DNA from 2 places in the Ideonella sp. BN130291 genome. Region 1 is predicted to be linked to the other one. Evidence: predicted binding sites of a transcription regulator. Region 1 holds the regulator's gene; the other holds the start of a gene.
The links. The regulator NrdR, encoded in region 1, represses ribonucleotide reductase genes. The targets are predictions, from matches to a motif close to CACNANATNTNGTG.
Positions count from the first base shown of each region.

Region 2: the regulator NrdR is predicted to act here: its motif matches at 1,729-1,742, upstream of VPH43_RS01715 (ribonucleoside-diphosphate reductase subunit alpha).

Region 1 covers NZ_JAZARE010000008.1:276,475-283,982, reverse strand. The annotation lists gene VPH43_RS18810 (UbiD family decarboxylase) at 1-1,323, opposite strand, end outside; gene VPH43_RS18805 (lytic transglycosylase domain-containing protein) at 1,598-2,494, shown strand; ZMP/ZTP riboswitch at 2,528-2,645, shown strand; gene glyA (serine hydroxymethyltransferase) at 2,740-3,990, shown strand; gene nrdR (transcriptional regulator NrdR) at 4,003-4,446, shown strand; gene VPH43_RS18790 (GspH/FimT family pseudopilin) at 4,597-5,124, shown strand; gene VPH43_RS18785 (type IV pilin protein) at 5,136-5,588, shown strand; gene VPH43_RS18780 (PilW family protein) at 5,585-6,250, shown strand; gene VPH43_RS18775 (pilus assembly PilX family protein) at 6,255-7,508, shown strand, end outside.
Region 2 covers NZ_JAZARE010000001.1:360,272-367,779, reverse strand. The annotation lists gene VPH43_RS01725 (sigma-54-dependent transcriptional regulator) at 1-1,033, shown strand, start outside; gene ampD (1,6-anhydro-N-acetylmuramyl-L-alanine amidase AmpD) at 1,042-1,608, shown strand; gene VPH43_RS01715 (ribonucleoside-diphosphate reductase subunit alpha) at 1,948-4,851, shown strand; gene VPH43_RS01710 (ribonucleotide-diphosphate reductase subunit beta) at 5,007-6,239, shown strand; gene VPH43_RS24620 (histone H1-like DNA-binding protein) at 6,465-6,992, shown strand; gene VPH43_RS01700 (DUF167 domain-containing protein) at 7,077-7,388, shown strand; gene VPH43_RS01695 (carbohydrate kinase family protein) at 7,403-7,508, opposite strand, start outside.

The DNA.
Region 1 (7,508 bases):
CCAGATCACCTGCTTCCAATCCCGCACGTCCACGTCGTCATCCGTGATCACGATGAACTTGGTGTACATGAACTGGCGCAGGTAGCTCCACAGGCCGAACATCAGGCGCTTGGCGTGGCCGGCGTAGCTCTTGCGGATCGAGATCACCGCCATGCGGTAGCTGCAGCCTTCGGGCGGCAGGTAGAAGTCCACGATCTCCGGAAACTGCTTCTGCAGCAGCGGCACGAACACTTCGTTGAGCGCCACGCCGAGCACCGCCGGCTCATCCGGCGGCTTGCCGGTGTAGGTGGAGTGGTAGATCGGGTCGCGGCGGTGCGTGAGGCGGTCGATCTGGAAGACCGGAAACCAGTCCTGCTCGTTGTAATAGCCGGTGTGGTCGCCGAAGGGGCCCTCCAGGGCATGCAGGTAGCCGCCGCTCTCCTTCAGGCGCACGCCGTGTTCGCTTTCGCCTTCATATCCAGGCGCGGCCGGCGGGATGTGGCCTTCCAGCACGATCTCGGCGGTGGCCGGCACCTGCAGCCGCAGTTCGCCTTCGCCCACGCCGCTGGCGGCCAGTTCGGTGCGGCCGCCGCGCAGCAGCCCGGCGAACTGGTACTCCGACAAGGTGTCCGGCACCGGGGTCACCGCGCCCAGGATGGTGGCCGGATCGGCGCCCAGCGCCACGGCGATCGGAAACGGTTGGCCCGGGTTTGCCAGGCTGAAATCGCGGAAATCGAGCGCGCCGCCGCGGTGCGCCAGCCAGCGCATGATGACCTGCCGCCGGCCGATGACCTGCTGGCGGTAGATACCGAGGTTCTGCCGCAGGCGCGGCTGCGGCACCGACTGCGGCCCGCGCGTAATCACCAGGCCCCAGGTGATGAGCGGCCCGGCGTCGCCCGGCCAGCACCATTGCACCGGCCAGCGGCCAAGGTCGACATCACCGGCCTCGAGCACGACCTCCTGGCACGGCGGTTGCCGCACGATCGCCGGCTTCATGTCCCACAAGGCCTTGGCCATCTGTAACAGCTTGCCGGCGTCCTTCAGGCCGCGTGGTGGCTGGGGCTCTTTCAGGTTGGCCAGGAGCTGACCCACGTCTCGCAAATCGCCCAGGTCTTGCGCACCCATGCCCCGGGCCACTCGTTCAGGGGTGCCAAAAAGGTTGGCCAGGACCGGGAATTTGTAACCGGCGGGCTGTTCGAAGAGCAAGGCTGGTCCCCCTGCCTGGAGGACCCGATCTGCCAGCGCGGTCATCTCCAGGCGCGGAGATACCGGCTGTAGCACGCGTTTGAGCTCACCAGCTGCCTCCAACTGGTGAACGAACTCACGGAGGTCGCGATACTTCATACACAAAAGAAATAACAACGCGTTTGCATATCCTTGACTGGTTATGAAACAGCTTCCTAGAATTCGGGCGTTCCTGATCCAGATCAGGGTTAACCCGCGCCCCGCCCACCAAGGGATGGATCAGGGCGCCACGCTGCCAACGAGGCCGCCGCCCCACACCGTGTGTTCTTGCCGGTGTTCTGGAGGCTCCGGCCGATTATCAACGTCGCTGTAGGCGATGCCCGGCTCGATGAGCCGCTGGTCTGCGTCGGATGGCGACGACGAAAGGAGTGACATGACAGCGCTAGGTTTGATCCGTTCGCTGCCCCAGGCATGTGGACGTTCCGCCGCGGTGTTCCTGCGCGATGTGGGACAAGGCCTGCTGGAGGTGAGCCACAACACCCTCGCCCTGGTGGGCCTGGCGGTGGTGGCGGTGCTGGTGTTCGCCGGCGGCCGCGCCGACGTGCGGGCCTCCGCCGAGCAGTACGCCTACCACTGGCTGCACGCCCGCCAGGAAGCCAAAGCCGAACGCGAAGGCAACCTGCTGGTCAGCCTGACCGAGCCCCAGGCGGTGTCGCGCGCCACGGCGGCCGATCCGCGTGAGCTCACCCGGCAGCAGGCGGCGGTGGCCACCTGGATCTCGCACCGCTACCGCGTCGCGCCCGAGCCGATCAGCCGCCTGGTGCAGGAGGCCTGGAGCGTGGGCCAGCGCGCCAGCCTGGACCCGACGCTCATCCTCGCCATCATGGCGGTGGAGAGCAGCTTCAACCCGTTTGCGCAGAGCTCGGTGGGCGCCCAGGGCCTGATGCAGGTGATGACCACCGTGCACGATGCCAAGTACGAAGGCTTCGGCGGCCGCCATGCCGCCTTCGACCCGGTCACCAACCTGCGAGTGGGCGTGCAGGTGCTGAAGGAATGCATCCAGCGCGCCGGTGGCCTGGAAGCCGGCCTGCGCTTCTACGTGGGCGCTGCCAACCTGGAAGACGACGGCGGTTATGTCTTCAAGGTGCTGGCCGAACAGAGCAACCTGAAGCGCGTGGCCAGTGGCCAGCGCGTGTCGCCGACCGCGCCTATGCCGGCCGCCCCGATTCCCACCACCGCACGCCCGGCGCCCGAGGCCGAGCCGCTGCCCGCCGCCGCGCCCAAGGAAGCCAGCGCGTCCACCGCGCAGCGGCTGGCGCTGCTGCACTGACCACCCGGCGAACGCCGCGCCTTCCGCTAAACTGGCAGGCCGCGCGACTGGCGATAGGGTTCCAACGCGAACCCGAGGTGACATAAGCACCGTGGAGCGCGGACGGCTGCCGCCAAGGCGCCGTTGCCCGCCGTTCGCCTGGGCAGCCCTCGGTCCGCCGCTTCACGCTGGCGGGCGATGGCCCTTCACCGTATGCGCCGGCGAGCCGCTTCCAGGCGTCTTGGGCGCAGTTTGAGAGGACTGCCATGTTCGACCGTTCCCAATCCACCGTTGCTTCCGTCGACCCGGAAATCTGGGCCGCGATCCAGGCCGAGAACCGCCGCCAGGAAGAGCACATCGAGCTCATCGCCAGCGAGAACTACACCTCGCCGGCCGTGATGCAAGCCCAGGGCTCGCAGCTCACCAACAAGTACGCCGAGGGCTATCCGGCCAAGCGCTACTACGGTGGCTGCGAGAACGTCGACATCGTCGAGCAGCTCGCGATCGACCGCTTGAAGCAGCTCTTCGGCGCGCAGTACGCCAACGTGCAGGCCAATTCCGGCTCACAGGCCAACCAGGCGGTGTTCTTCGGGCTGCTGCAGCCCGGCGACACCATCATGGGCATGAGCCTGGCCGAAGGCGGCCACCTCACGCACGGCATGTCGCTCAACATGAGCGGGAAGTGGTTCAAGGTGGTGAGCTACGGCCTGGACGCCAACGAAGCCATCGACTACGACGCCATGGAACGCCTGGCGCACGAGCACAAGCCCAAGCTCATCATCGCCGGCGCCTCGGCCTACAGCCTGCGCATCGACTTCGAGCGTTTTGCCAAGGTCGCCAAGGACATCGGCGCGTTCTTCATGGTGGACATGGCGCACTACGCCGGCCTGATCGCCGCGGGCGTGTACCCCAACCCGGTGCCGCACGCCGACGTGGTCACCTCCACCACCCACAAGAGCCTGCGCGGCCCGCGCGGCGGCATCATCCTGATGAACGACGAGGCCATCGCCAAGAAGATCAACAGCGCCATCTTCCCCGGCATCCAGGGCGGCCCGCTGATGCATGTGATCGCCGGCAAGGCCATCGCCTTCAAGGAAGCGCTGTCGCCCGAGTTCAAGGCCTACCAGCAGCAGGTGGTGAAGAACGCCGCCGTGCTGGCCGACACGCTCACCGAGCGCGGCCTGCGCATCGTGTCCGGGCGCACCGAAAGCCATGTGATGCTGGTCGACCTGCGGCCCAAGGGCCTGACCGGCAAGGAGGCCGAGGCCATCCTCGGCGCGGCCCACATGACGTGCAACAAAAACGGCATCCCCAACGACCCGCAGAAGCCGATGATCACCAGCGGCATCCGCCTGGGTTCGCCCGCGATGACGACGCGCGGTTTCAAGGAAGAACAGGCTCGCCAGACCGCGAACCTGATCGCCGACGTGCTGGACAAGCCGCACGACGAAGCGAACCTGGCCGCCGTGCGCGCCAAGGTGGCCGCGCTGACGCGCGACTTCCCTGTCTACAAGTAAGACCGGCGCCGCATGCGCTGCCCCTTCTGCAGCAATGAGGAAACCCAGGTCGTCGAGACCCGGGAATCCGATGAAGGCGACGTCATCCGGCGTCGCCGCCGCTGCCTGAAGTGCGACAAGCGCTTCACCACCTACGAGCGGCCCGAGATCGCGCTGCCGTCGGTGGTGAAGAAGGACGGCGCGCGGGTGGACTTCGACCGTGCCAAGCTGCGTGCCTCCATGCTGCTGGCGCTGCGCAAGCGGCCCGTCAGCGTGGAGCAGGTCGACGCGGCGCTGGAGCGCATCGAGGACAAGCTGCTCACCAGCGGCGCGCGTGAGGTGCCCTCCACCCGCCTGGGCGAGCACGTGATGCGTGAGCTCAAGCGCATGGACAAGGTGGCCTACGTGCGCTTTGCGTCCGTCTACCGTTCCTTCGAGGACGTGGACGAGTTCCGGCAGCTGATCCGGGACATCTGACCCCCCTCCTCCCTCCTTCGGGGGAGCAGCCCTTCACCCCTTTCAGTGGGTGCCGCATTCGCGGGGATTCGGCCCCCAAGGGGGAATGCCAACTCCATCACGCTTCCCTACAGTGCGCCTCGTTCAACGACAAGCACTCAGGGGGAACTCATGCAACACGCCGAGGGAGGCGTCACGCTCATAGAAGCGTGCGTGGTGGTGGTGATCTGCGCCGTGGTCGCCGCAGCGGCCGTGCCGTCGATGCGCGCGTTGATGGACCGCCAGACATTGCGCGGCAGCGCCGATGAACTGCGCACGGACCTGCACTACCTCCGCTCGGCCAGCATCAGCCGGGGCGAGCGCCTGTGGCTGGCCGTGCAGGCAGGCGCCGAAGGCAGCTGCTACCTCATCCACACCGGCCACCAGGGCGACTGCCGCTGCGACGCCAGCGGCCAGTCCACCTGCAACGACGGCGCCCAGGCGCTCAAGGCCGTGGGGTTCAAGCCCACCGGCCGTGTGCAGCTGCAGTCCACCAGCGCGGCGCTGGCCTTCGAGCCGGCGCGCGGCACCGTCACCCCCACCGCCACGCTGAAGCTGGTCAACACCGCCGGTGAGGCCGTGCACCAGGTGCTGAATGTCATGGGCCGGGTGCGCGCCTGCTCGCCGGGCGCCAAGGTGCCGGGCTACAAGGCCTGCTGAAGGGTGCCGCGATGACACACACCTTGCCCGCCCGCCGCGCGGTCCGCGGCTTCACCCTGGTCGAGCTCCTCATCGTCGTCACGATCGCCGGCGTGCTTGCCAGCGTGGCACTGCCTTCGTTTGCCGACGCCCTGCGGCGCGGTCGGCGTGCCGAGGCCGTGGCCGCGCTGATGCAGCTGCAGCTGGCGCAGGAACGCTGGCGTGCCGACCATCTGGACTATGGCGCCGACCTGCGCTCGCTGGGCCTGCCGGCCACCACGCCGACCGGCCTGTACACGCTGGCCATCACCGAGGCGGATGCCGAAGGGTATGTCGCCACTGCCACCGTGGCCGCCGGCCAGAGCGGCGACCGCAGCTGCCAGGTGCTCAAGCTGACGCAGGCGGGCGGCCGCGTGGTCTACAGCTCGATCGACGCGGCGAAGGTCGAGTCCACCTCGGGCACCAGCCGGTGCTGGAACCTGTGAGCCGCCACCAGCAAGGCGTGTCGCTGGTCGAGCTGATGGTCGGCATCGCCGTCGGGCTCTTCATCGTGGCCACCGCCTCTTTCGCCGTGAGCAACCAGCTCAACGACAACCGCAAGCTGGCACTGGAGGCGCAGGTCGAGCAGGACCTGCGCGCCGCAGCCGATCTGATCGCACGCGACCTCCGGCGTGCGGGCTACTGGCAGAACGCCGCGCTGCAGTTCGCGTCCTCCGGTTCGGCCACCAACCGGTACGCCGCCGTCACGGCAGCCGGCCAGAGCGCCAGCTACGCCTACTCGCAGGACGCGCCGGGCCATGACAACGACGTGCTCGACAGCAATGAGCAAAGCGGCGTCAAGCTCGACAGCGGCACGCTGAAGCTCCTGATGGGCGACGGCGGCTGGCAGGCGATCACCGACCCGGCGGTCGTGACCGTCACCGGCTTCAGGCTCACGATGAACACGCATGAGCTGTCGCTGGCCGCGTACTGCGATGCGCCTTGCCCGCCCTCCGGCACGCCGGCCACTTGCCCGCCGGTGCAGCAGGTGCGCGAGCTGCAGCTGCAGATCAACGGTACGGCCGCCAGCGATGCGCGCGTGACGCGGTCGCTGAACACGACCGTGCGCCTGCGCAACGACCGCGTGGTCGGCAGCTGCGGAGCCTGAGGCCATGGCCCGCCTATGCCCTGCGCGCCAGCAAGGCGCTGCCTCGTTGGTCGTCGTGATGCTGCTGCTGTTCACGATGATGCTCACGGCCGCCTACGCCAGCCGCTCGCTGGTGGTCGAGCAGAAGAATGCCGCCAACCAGCTGCGCGCCACGCAGGCACTGGAAGCCGCGGAGGCCGGCCTCGAGTGGGGCCTGGCGCAACTGAACGCGGGCCATGTGGACGAGCAGTGCAGCGCCACCGAGGCGAGTGGCAGCCTCTCCTTCCTGGAACGGGTGCTGCGGGTGGCCGACCGCGACAGCGGCCGCTTCGACGAGCATGCGGACGCCACACAGACCGGTGCGCCGGCCTGTGTGCGAGACCCGGCCGGCCAGTGGCAATGCACCTGCCCCAGCGCTGGCAGCCGCCGCCCCGGCGTGCAGCCCGGCACGCACGCGACACCCGCGTTCCAGTTGCACTTCCAGGGCGTTGCGCCGCCCGCAGGCGCGGCATCGGCGCCCAGCCTGGTGCAGATCACCGCGCAAGGCTGCGCCCGGGCGGGCGCATCCATGGCCTGTGAACCGAGCGCTGCCACCGATGTGGCCCTCGCCGTGGCCCAGGTGCAGGCGGCCTTGCTGCCCGCGCTCGCGACGCCGCCGGCCGCCACCTTGACCGCCAGCGGAAGCATCCGCACCGGCACCGCCGCGGTGGGCCTGTACAACACCGATGCTCGCGGCAGCGGCCTGGCCGTGCACGCAGGCGCCAGCGTGCAAGCGGAGGGCGCGCGGGTGGCCGGGCCGCCGGGTGCCATGTCGGCCGTGCTCGCCAACGACTCGGCCCTGGCCGCCCGGTCTTTCGAACGCCTGATGCTGTCGCACCTGGGCGTGCCGAAGGACAGCTATGGGCAGCTGCCGAGCGTGCGCACGCTCCAGTGCGCCGGCGATTGCACGGCCGCGGTGCAAGCGGCAGTGCGGTCCGGCATTCGACAGTTGTGGATCGTCGGCGATGCCACGCTCGCCGACGTCGAACTGGGGACCACCGCCGCGCCGGTCGTGCTGGTGGTCGATGGTCGCCTCAGCCTGAGCGCCGGCGTGCGCATCACCGGCTTCATGCTGGCCCGCTCGCTGCAATGGGACCACGGCGCCAGTGGCAGCGCCTGGCTGCGCGGCGCCGCCATGGTGGCCGGCGATGCGCAGCTGTCCGGCACACCGGACCTGATGTACGACGCGGCGGTGCTGCACACGCTCAACCGCCTCACCGGCAGCTTCGTCAAGGTGCCG
Region 2 (7,508 bases), on a different contig from region 1:
GGGTGCCATGCAGCAGGTGCGCGGCCTGGTCGAGAAGGTGGCGCGCAGCATGGCGCCGGTGCTGGTGCAGGGCGAGTCGGGCACCGGCAAGGAGCTGGTGGCACGCTCCATCCATGAAGTGAGCCCGCGTGCGGCGCACCCGTTCATCGCGGTGAACTGCGGCGCCATCCCCGAGCAGCTGCTGGAGGCGGAGTTTTTCGGCTACCGCAAGGGCGCCTTCACCGGCGCTGCGGACGACCGCGAAGGCTTCTTCCAGGCGGCCCAGGGCGGCACCCTGTTCCTCGACGAGATCGGCGACCTGCCGCTGTCCATGCAGAGCAAGCTGCTGCGGGCGATCCAGGAGCGCTCGGTGCGCGCGATCGGCGCGATGAACGAGGTGCCGGTGAACGTGCGCATCCTCAGCGCCACGCACAAGGACCTGGCCGCCGAGGTGCAGGCCGGCCGCTTCCGGCAGGACCTGTACTACCGCCTCAACGTCATCCAGATCCGCGTGCCGCCGCTGCGCGAGCGCAGCGAGGACCTGCCCGCCATCTGCCAGGCGGTGCTGGAGCGCATCGCGCGCGACGCCGGCGTGTGGCCGCCCCCGGTGCTGTCGCGCGATGCGCTGCTGCACCTGTCGCACTACAGCTTTCCCGGCAACGTGCGCGAGCTCGAGAACCTGCTGCACCGGGCGGTGGCCCTGTCCGGTGGCGAGGTGATCGAGCGGGTGGACCTGGGCCTGCCGGAAGACTCGTTCGCCGACACCGAGGTGGTCGACCTCGACATCCTCACCGACAGCGGCGAATCGGCGTACTCGCCGCCCACGCCCGCGCCTGTGGCGGCGAATGCGCCGCCGCCGCTGCCCAGCGACCTGGTGGCCTACCTGGACGACGTGGAGCGCGACATCCTCGTGCGCGCGCTGGAGCGATATCGCTTCAACCGCACGGCTGCCGGTGCCAGCCTGGGTTTGTCATTGCGCCAGATGCGCTACCGCATGGCCCGCCTGGGCATCAACGTGGCCGACCACGTGGGCGAGCGGCTCGACGGGCTGTGAACCCGGGCGTGGCCGACTGGCACGACGGCTGGTGGCGCGGCGCTCGCGCCTGCGCCTCGCCCAACTTCGGCCCGCGGCCGGAGAGCACGCCGATCGACCTGGTGGTGCTGCACTCGATCAGCCTGCCACCCGGGGTGTACGGCGGCGACGAGATCGAGCGGCTGTTCACCAACCGGCTCGACTGGGAGGCCCATCCGTACTTCCAGCAGATCCGCGGGCTGCAGGTGTCGGCCCATTTTCTGGTGCGGCGCGATGGCCAGACCGTGCAGTTCGTGTCCTGCGATGCACGCGCCTGGCACGCCGGCCGCTCGCAGTGGCAGGGGCGCGACAACTGCAACGATTTCTCCATCGGCATCGAGCTGGAAGGGCTGGAGGGCGAAACCTTCCATCCGGCCCAGTACACCGCCCTGGTGCCGTTGCTGCGGGCCGTGGCCGCCCGCTACCCGGTGCGCCATGTCGTGGGCCACGAGCACGTGGCGGCCGGCCGCAAGATCGACCCGGGCCCGGGCTTCGACTGGGCCGCGCTGCAAGCCGCACTCGGCTGGGACGACGCCCGGTTTCCGGCGCGCGCCTAAGCCAAAAAAAGCCGACAAAAGCAAGCGCCGCCCGCCGGCGCGCTGGGTCTTCACACGATTGTTCAATCGGGAAAGCCCGCATGGGGTACGCTATAGGTAGTGCTTAAAGTGCTGTGCCGACACCAGATGTAGTGCCTGAGCGAATCCAAACGATCCACGTGCACTCCACCGAATCTCCACAGGCTTTTCCACAATCGCCCGATCCGCGCAACGAACGCGGCCACGGGTGGCGGTGCTCAGGGCACCGCCTTCACAACACACAGATCTCCAACATCCACCTCGCCCAGGCCGCGCCGCGTCGCCGCCTGGCGGGTTGACTGCTTCATGAGAAGGGCCCCTATGCAAACTGTCGTCACCCGTTCTTCCGAGTCGTCCGCGCCCCAAGCCGTGGCAGCCGCTGCCTCGGCGCCTGCCACGGCATCGGCCTACCAGGGCTACCAGATCATCCGTCGCAACGGCGCGGTGGTGTCCTTCGAGCCGAACAAGATCGCGGTGGCGCTGATGAAGGCCTTCCTCGCGGTGCACGGCACCCAGGGCGCGGCCTCGGCCAGCGTGCGCGAGACGGTGGACGGCCTGACCGAGAGCGTGGTGCGTGCGCTGCTGCGTTCGCGTCCGGGCGGCGGCACCTTCCATATCGAGGACGTGCAGGACCAGGTCGAGCTCGGCCTGATGCGCGGCGGCCACCATGAAGTGGCACGCGCCTACGTGCTCTACCGCGAGCGCCGTGCGCAGGAGCGGGCCAAGCAGGGCGAGACCCCGGCCGCTGCGGAACCGCAGCTGTTCGTGCTGGACGCCGGCGTGCGCGTGCCGCTGGATTCGGCCAAGCTGCAGATGCTGATCGAGTCGGCCTGCGCCGACCTGGGCGCCGACGTGAAGCCGGAGCCCATCCTCGCCGAGACGCGCCGCAACCTGTATGACGGCGTGCCGATCGACGAGGTGTACAAGGCCGCCATCCTGGCCGCCCGCACGCTGATCGAGAAGGACCCGGGCTACACGCGCGCCACGGCACGCCTGTTGCTCCACACGATCCGCCGGGAAATCCTCGGCGAGGAAGTGATGCAGGCGGACATGCAGGCCCGTTATGCGGACTACTTCCCCGGCTTCATCAAGAAGGGCGTGGACGCGGAACTGCTGGACGAGAAGCTGCTGCAGTTCGACCTGGCCAAGCTGGGCGCTGCGCTCAACGCCAGCCGCGACCTGCAGTTCGACTACCTCGGCCTGCAGACGCTGTACGACCGCTATTTCCTGCATGTGCGCGACCACCGCATCGAGATGCCGCAGGCCTTCTTCATGCGCGTGGCCATGGGCTTGGCGCTGAACGAGATCGACCGCGAAGCGCGTGCGATCGAGTTCTACGAAGTGCTGAGCAGCTTCGATTTCATGAGCAGCACGCCCACGCTGTTCAATGCCGGCACGCGGCGCTCGCAGCTGTCCAGCTGCTACCTCACCACGGTGGCCGACGACCTGGACGGCATCTATGAAGCGCTGAAGGAAAACGCGCTGCTTTCCAAGTTCGCCGGCGGCCTGGGCAACGACTGGACCCGCGTGCGTGCGCTCGGCTCGCACATCAAGGGCACCAACGGCAAGAGCCAGGGCGTGGTGCCGTTCCTCAAGGTGGTGAACGACACCGCCGTGGCGGTCAACCAGGGTGGCAAGCGCAAGGGCGCGGTGTGCGCCTACCTGGAAGCCTGGCACCTGGACATCGAGGAGTTCCTCGAGCTGCGCAAGAACACCGGCGACGACCGCCGGCGCACCCACGACATGAACACCGCGAACTGGATTCCGGACCTGTTCATGAAGCGGGTGCACGAAGGTGGCGACTGGACCCTGTTCTCGCCCAGCACCTGCCCGGACCTGCACGACAAGTTCGGCACCGCCTTCGAGGAGGCCTACACCGCCTACGAGGCCAAGGTCGACCGCGGCGAGATCAAGCTCTTCAAGCGCATGCCGGCCAAGGACCTGTGGCGCAAGATGCTGTCGATGCTGTTCGAGACCGGCCATCCCTGGATCACCTTCAAGGACGCCTGCAATGTGCGCAGCCCCCAGCAGCATGCGGGCGTGGTGCACAGCAGCAACCTCTGCACCGAGATCACGCTGAACACCAGCGACACCGAAATCGCGGTCTGCAACCTGGGCTCGGTCAATCTCGCGCAGCACATCTTGGACGGCGCGATCGACCATGCCAAGCTGAAGAAGACGGTCGCCACCGCGATGCGGATGCTCGACAACGTGATCGACATCAACTACTACGCGGTGAAGAAGGCGCGCGATTCCAACCTGCGCCACCGCCCGGTGGGGCTGGGCATCATGGGCTTCCAGGATTGCCTGTACCAGCTGCGCACGCCCTACGCCAGCGAGGCGGCGGTCGAGTTCGCTGACCGCTCGATGGAAGCGGTGTGCTACTACGCCTACTGGGCCTCCACCGAGCTGGCGGCCGAGCGCGGCCGCTACTCCAGCTACCGCGGCTCGCTGTGGGACCGGGGCATCCTGCCGATCGACTCGCTGGACCTGCTGGCCCAGGCGCGCGGCGGCTACGTGGAAGTGGACCGCTCGACGAGCCTGGACTGGGACGCGCTGCGTTCGCGGGTGCAGGAGCACGGCATGCGCAACTCCAACTGCGTGGCCATCGCGCCCACCGCCACCATCTCCAACATCATCGGCGTGGATGCGTCGATCGAGCCGTGCTTCGGCAACCTCTCGGTCAAGAGCAACCTGTCGGGCGAGTTCACCGTCATCAACGAGTACCTGGTGCGCGACCTCAAGAAGTTCGGCCTGTGGGACGACGTGATGGTGATGGACCTCAAGCACTTCGACGGTTCGCTGCGCCGCATCGACCGTGTGCCGGAAGAGCTGAAGGCCTTGTACGCCACCGCGTTCGAGGTGGAAACCCAGTGGCTGGTGGAAGCGGCGGCGCGGCGCCAGAAGTGGATCGACCAGGCGCAGAGCCTGAACATCTACATGGCGGGTGCCTCGGGCAAGAAGCTCGACGAGACCTACAAGCTCGCCTGGCTGCGTGGCCTGAAGACCACCTACTACCTGCGCACCATGGGTGCCACGCACGCCGAGAAGTCCACGGTGAAAGCGGGCGCGATGAACGCGGTGAGTTCGGGTGGTGGCGTGTCCGCGCTCGATGCAGTGGCCGCACAAGCGCAAGCGCAAATGGTGCAGGCAGCGGACGCCGCACCGGCCACCGACATCAAGTTCTGCGCGATCGACGACCCCACGTGCGAAGCGTGTCAGTGATCGCTGTCGGCGCATCGTCGATGCGCTGAATGCGGCTCGCATCGCAACGAGGAAATGCGATGCGAGGCCGCAACAACGACATCGCGTTGATGTCAAGAAGTGCTTGGTGTTTGCACACAACACTCCGATAATTCACAACATTAGGAAGTACACACATGCTGGTCTGGGACGACGAAGTCAAACCGACGACTCCATCAAACAGCACCGCGCCTCAAGCATCACGTGACGCGCGGGCCGCGACCCCGTCGCCGCTTCCGACGCAGGTTGCAGCGCAGCCCGCTCTCCAGTCCGCCGTCCCCGCACGGCCCGCCGCTCCGGCCGCCATCCCCACGCCGCCCGTCATTGCCAAGCCGATGCAGTCGCAGCCCACGCGCCGCGTGAACATGGCCGACAAGCGCATCATCAACGGCGCCACCGACGTGAACCAGCTGGTGCCGTTCAAGTACAAGTGGGCCTGGGAAAAGTACCTCGCCACCTGCGCCAACCACTGGATGCCGCAAGAGGTGAACATGTCGCGCGACATCGCGACCTGGAAGGACCCGAACGGCCTGAGCGAAGACGAGCGCCGCATCATCAAGCGCAACCTCGGCTTCTTCGTCACCGCCGATTCGCTGGCCGCCAACAACATCGTGCTGGGCACCTACCGCCACATCACGGCGCCGGAGTGCCGCCAGTTCCTGCTGCGCCAGGCCTTCGAAGAAGCGATCCACACCCACGCCTACCAGTACATCGTGGAGTCGCTGGGTCTCGACGAGAGCGAGATCTTCAACGCGTACCACGAGGTCGCCTCCATCCGCGAGAAGGACGAGTTCCTGATCCCGTTCATCGACGCGATCATGGATCCGCACTTCCACACCGGCACGCCGCAAGCCGACCAGACCCTGCTCAAGAGCCTGATCGTCTTCGCTTGCCTGATGGAAGGCCTGTTCTTCTACGTCGGCTTCACGCAGATCCTGGCACTGGGCCGCCAGAACAAGATGACCGGCGCTGCCGAGCAGTATCAGTACATCCTGCGCGACGAGTCGATGCACTGCAACTTCGGCATCGACCTGATCAACCAGATCAAGCTCGAGAACCCGCACCTGTGGACGCCTCAGTTCAAGGCCGAGATCAAGGCCCTGTTCCTGAAGGCGGTGGAGCTGGAATACCGCTACGCCGAGGACACCATGCCGCGCGGCGTGCTGGGCCTCAACGCCAGCATGTTCAAGGGCTATCTGCGCTACATCGCCAACCGGCGTGCCACGCAGATCGGGCTGGAAGAGCTCTTCCCGAACGAGGAGAACCCGTTCCCGTGGATGAGCGAAATGATCGACCTGAAGAAGGAGCGCAACTTTTTTGAAACGCGCGTCATCGAGTACCAATCCGGTGGCGCACTGAGCTGGGACTGACGGCAAAGCTCGCCTAGAAGCTTTCCGCGGTTCCGCCGATAAGAGATCAAGATTCGCGAGACTTGGATCGCCGTCGTCAGATACGGTGGGCAAGGACCGCAACCCCGTTCACCGCACCGGGGCAGCCCTTAAGGCCTTGAGCCGAGGGGTACAGCAACGGGCGGTGAATCGCTGCACTGGTTCGAACGGTGCAGTGCTCTTTGCCACTTGATCAAGGAGATTGTTATGGCAACTGCGAAGAAGGCTGCGGCGAAAAAGGCCCCGGCGAAGAAGACGGCGGCGAAGAAGGCCGCTCCGGCGAAGAAGGCTGCAGCGAAGAAGGCTGCACCGGCGAAGAAGGCAGCACCGGCCAAGAAGGCCGCTGCCAAGAAGGCGCCGGCGAAGAAGGCTGCAGCGAAGAAGGCCCCGGCCAAGAAGGCGGCGGCGAAGAAGGCTGCACCGGCGAAGAAGGCCGCAGCGAAGAAGACCGCTGCGAAAAAGGCGCCTGCGAAGAAGGCCGCTGCGAAGAAGGCAGCGCCTGCGAAGAAGGCGGCCGCCAAGAAGGCGCCGGCGAAAAAGGCCGCTGCGAAAAAGGCGACGGCGAAGCCGGCTGCGAAGAAGGCCGCTGGCAAGAAGGCTGCAGCCAAGAAGGCACCCGCCTCACCTGCTGCCCCTGCCGCCCCTGCGCCTGCACCTGCGCCGGCGGCTCCTGCGGCCAAAACCGCGCTGAGCCCCGCTGCTGCGTGGCCGTTCCCCACGGGCAACAAGCCCTGAGGATCCGGCTGCCGCAAGGCAACCAAACCCGGCTTCGGCCGGGTTTTTTCATCTGCGCTTCACTGACAATCGCGTGAGCCCAACATGGCCTGGCAGTGCCTCTCGGCGGTGAATGCGGAATCCACCGCGCTGCTGGTGTCCGTGGTGCCGAATGCCAAGCGCACCGAAGCCGTCGGCCTGCACGATGGCTGTCTGCGGGTGCGGCTGGCTGCGCCCGCGCTCGAAGGGCGTGCCAACGATGAGCTGATCGCCTGGCTGGCGGATCAGCTGGGGGTGGCGAGGCGCGAGGTGGTGCTCCAGCAGGGGGCGTCGTCAAGGCGCAAGCGGCTGGTGATCGCCATCGAGCCAGACCGCGTGATGCGCTGGCTCGACGGCCTGCAGCTTCCTTTAAGCTGAAAGCCGTGCGAGGGTTACTGCACGCCAAGCGCGGCGCGGTCTACCACGTGGTTCTGCGGGCCGGCGCAGCCGATCTTCAGTGCACCCAGGCGGTTGCCAAGCTCGACGCAACGCTGCAGC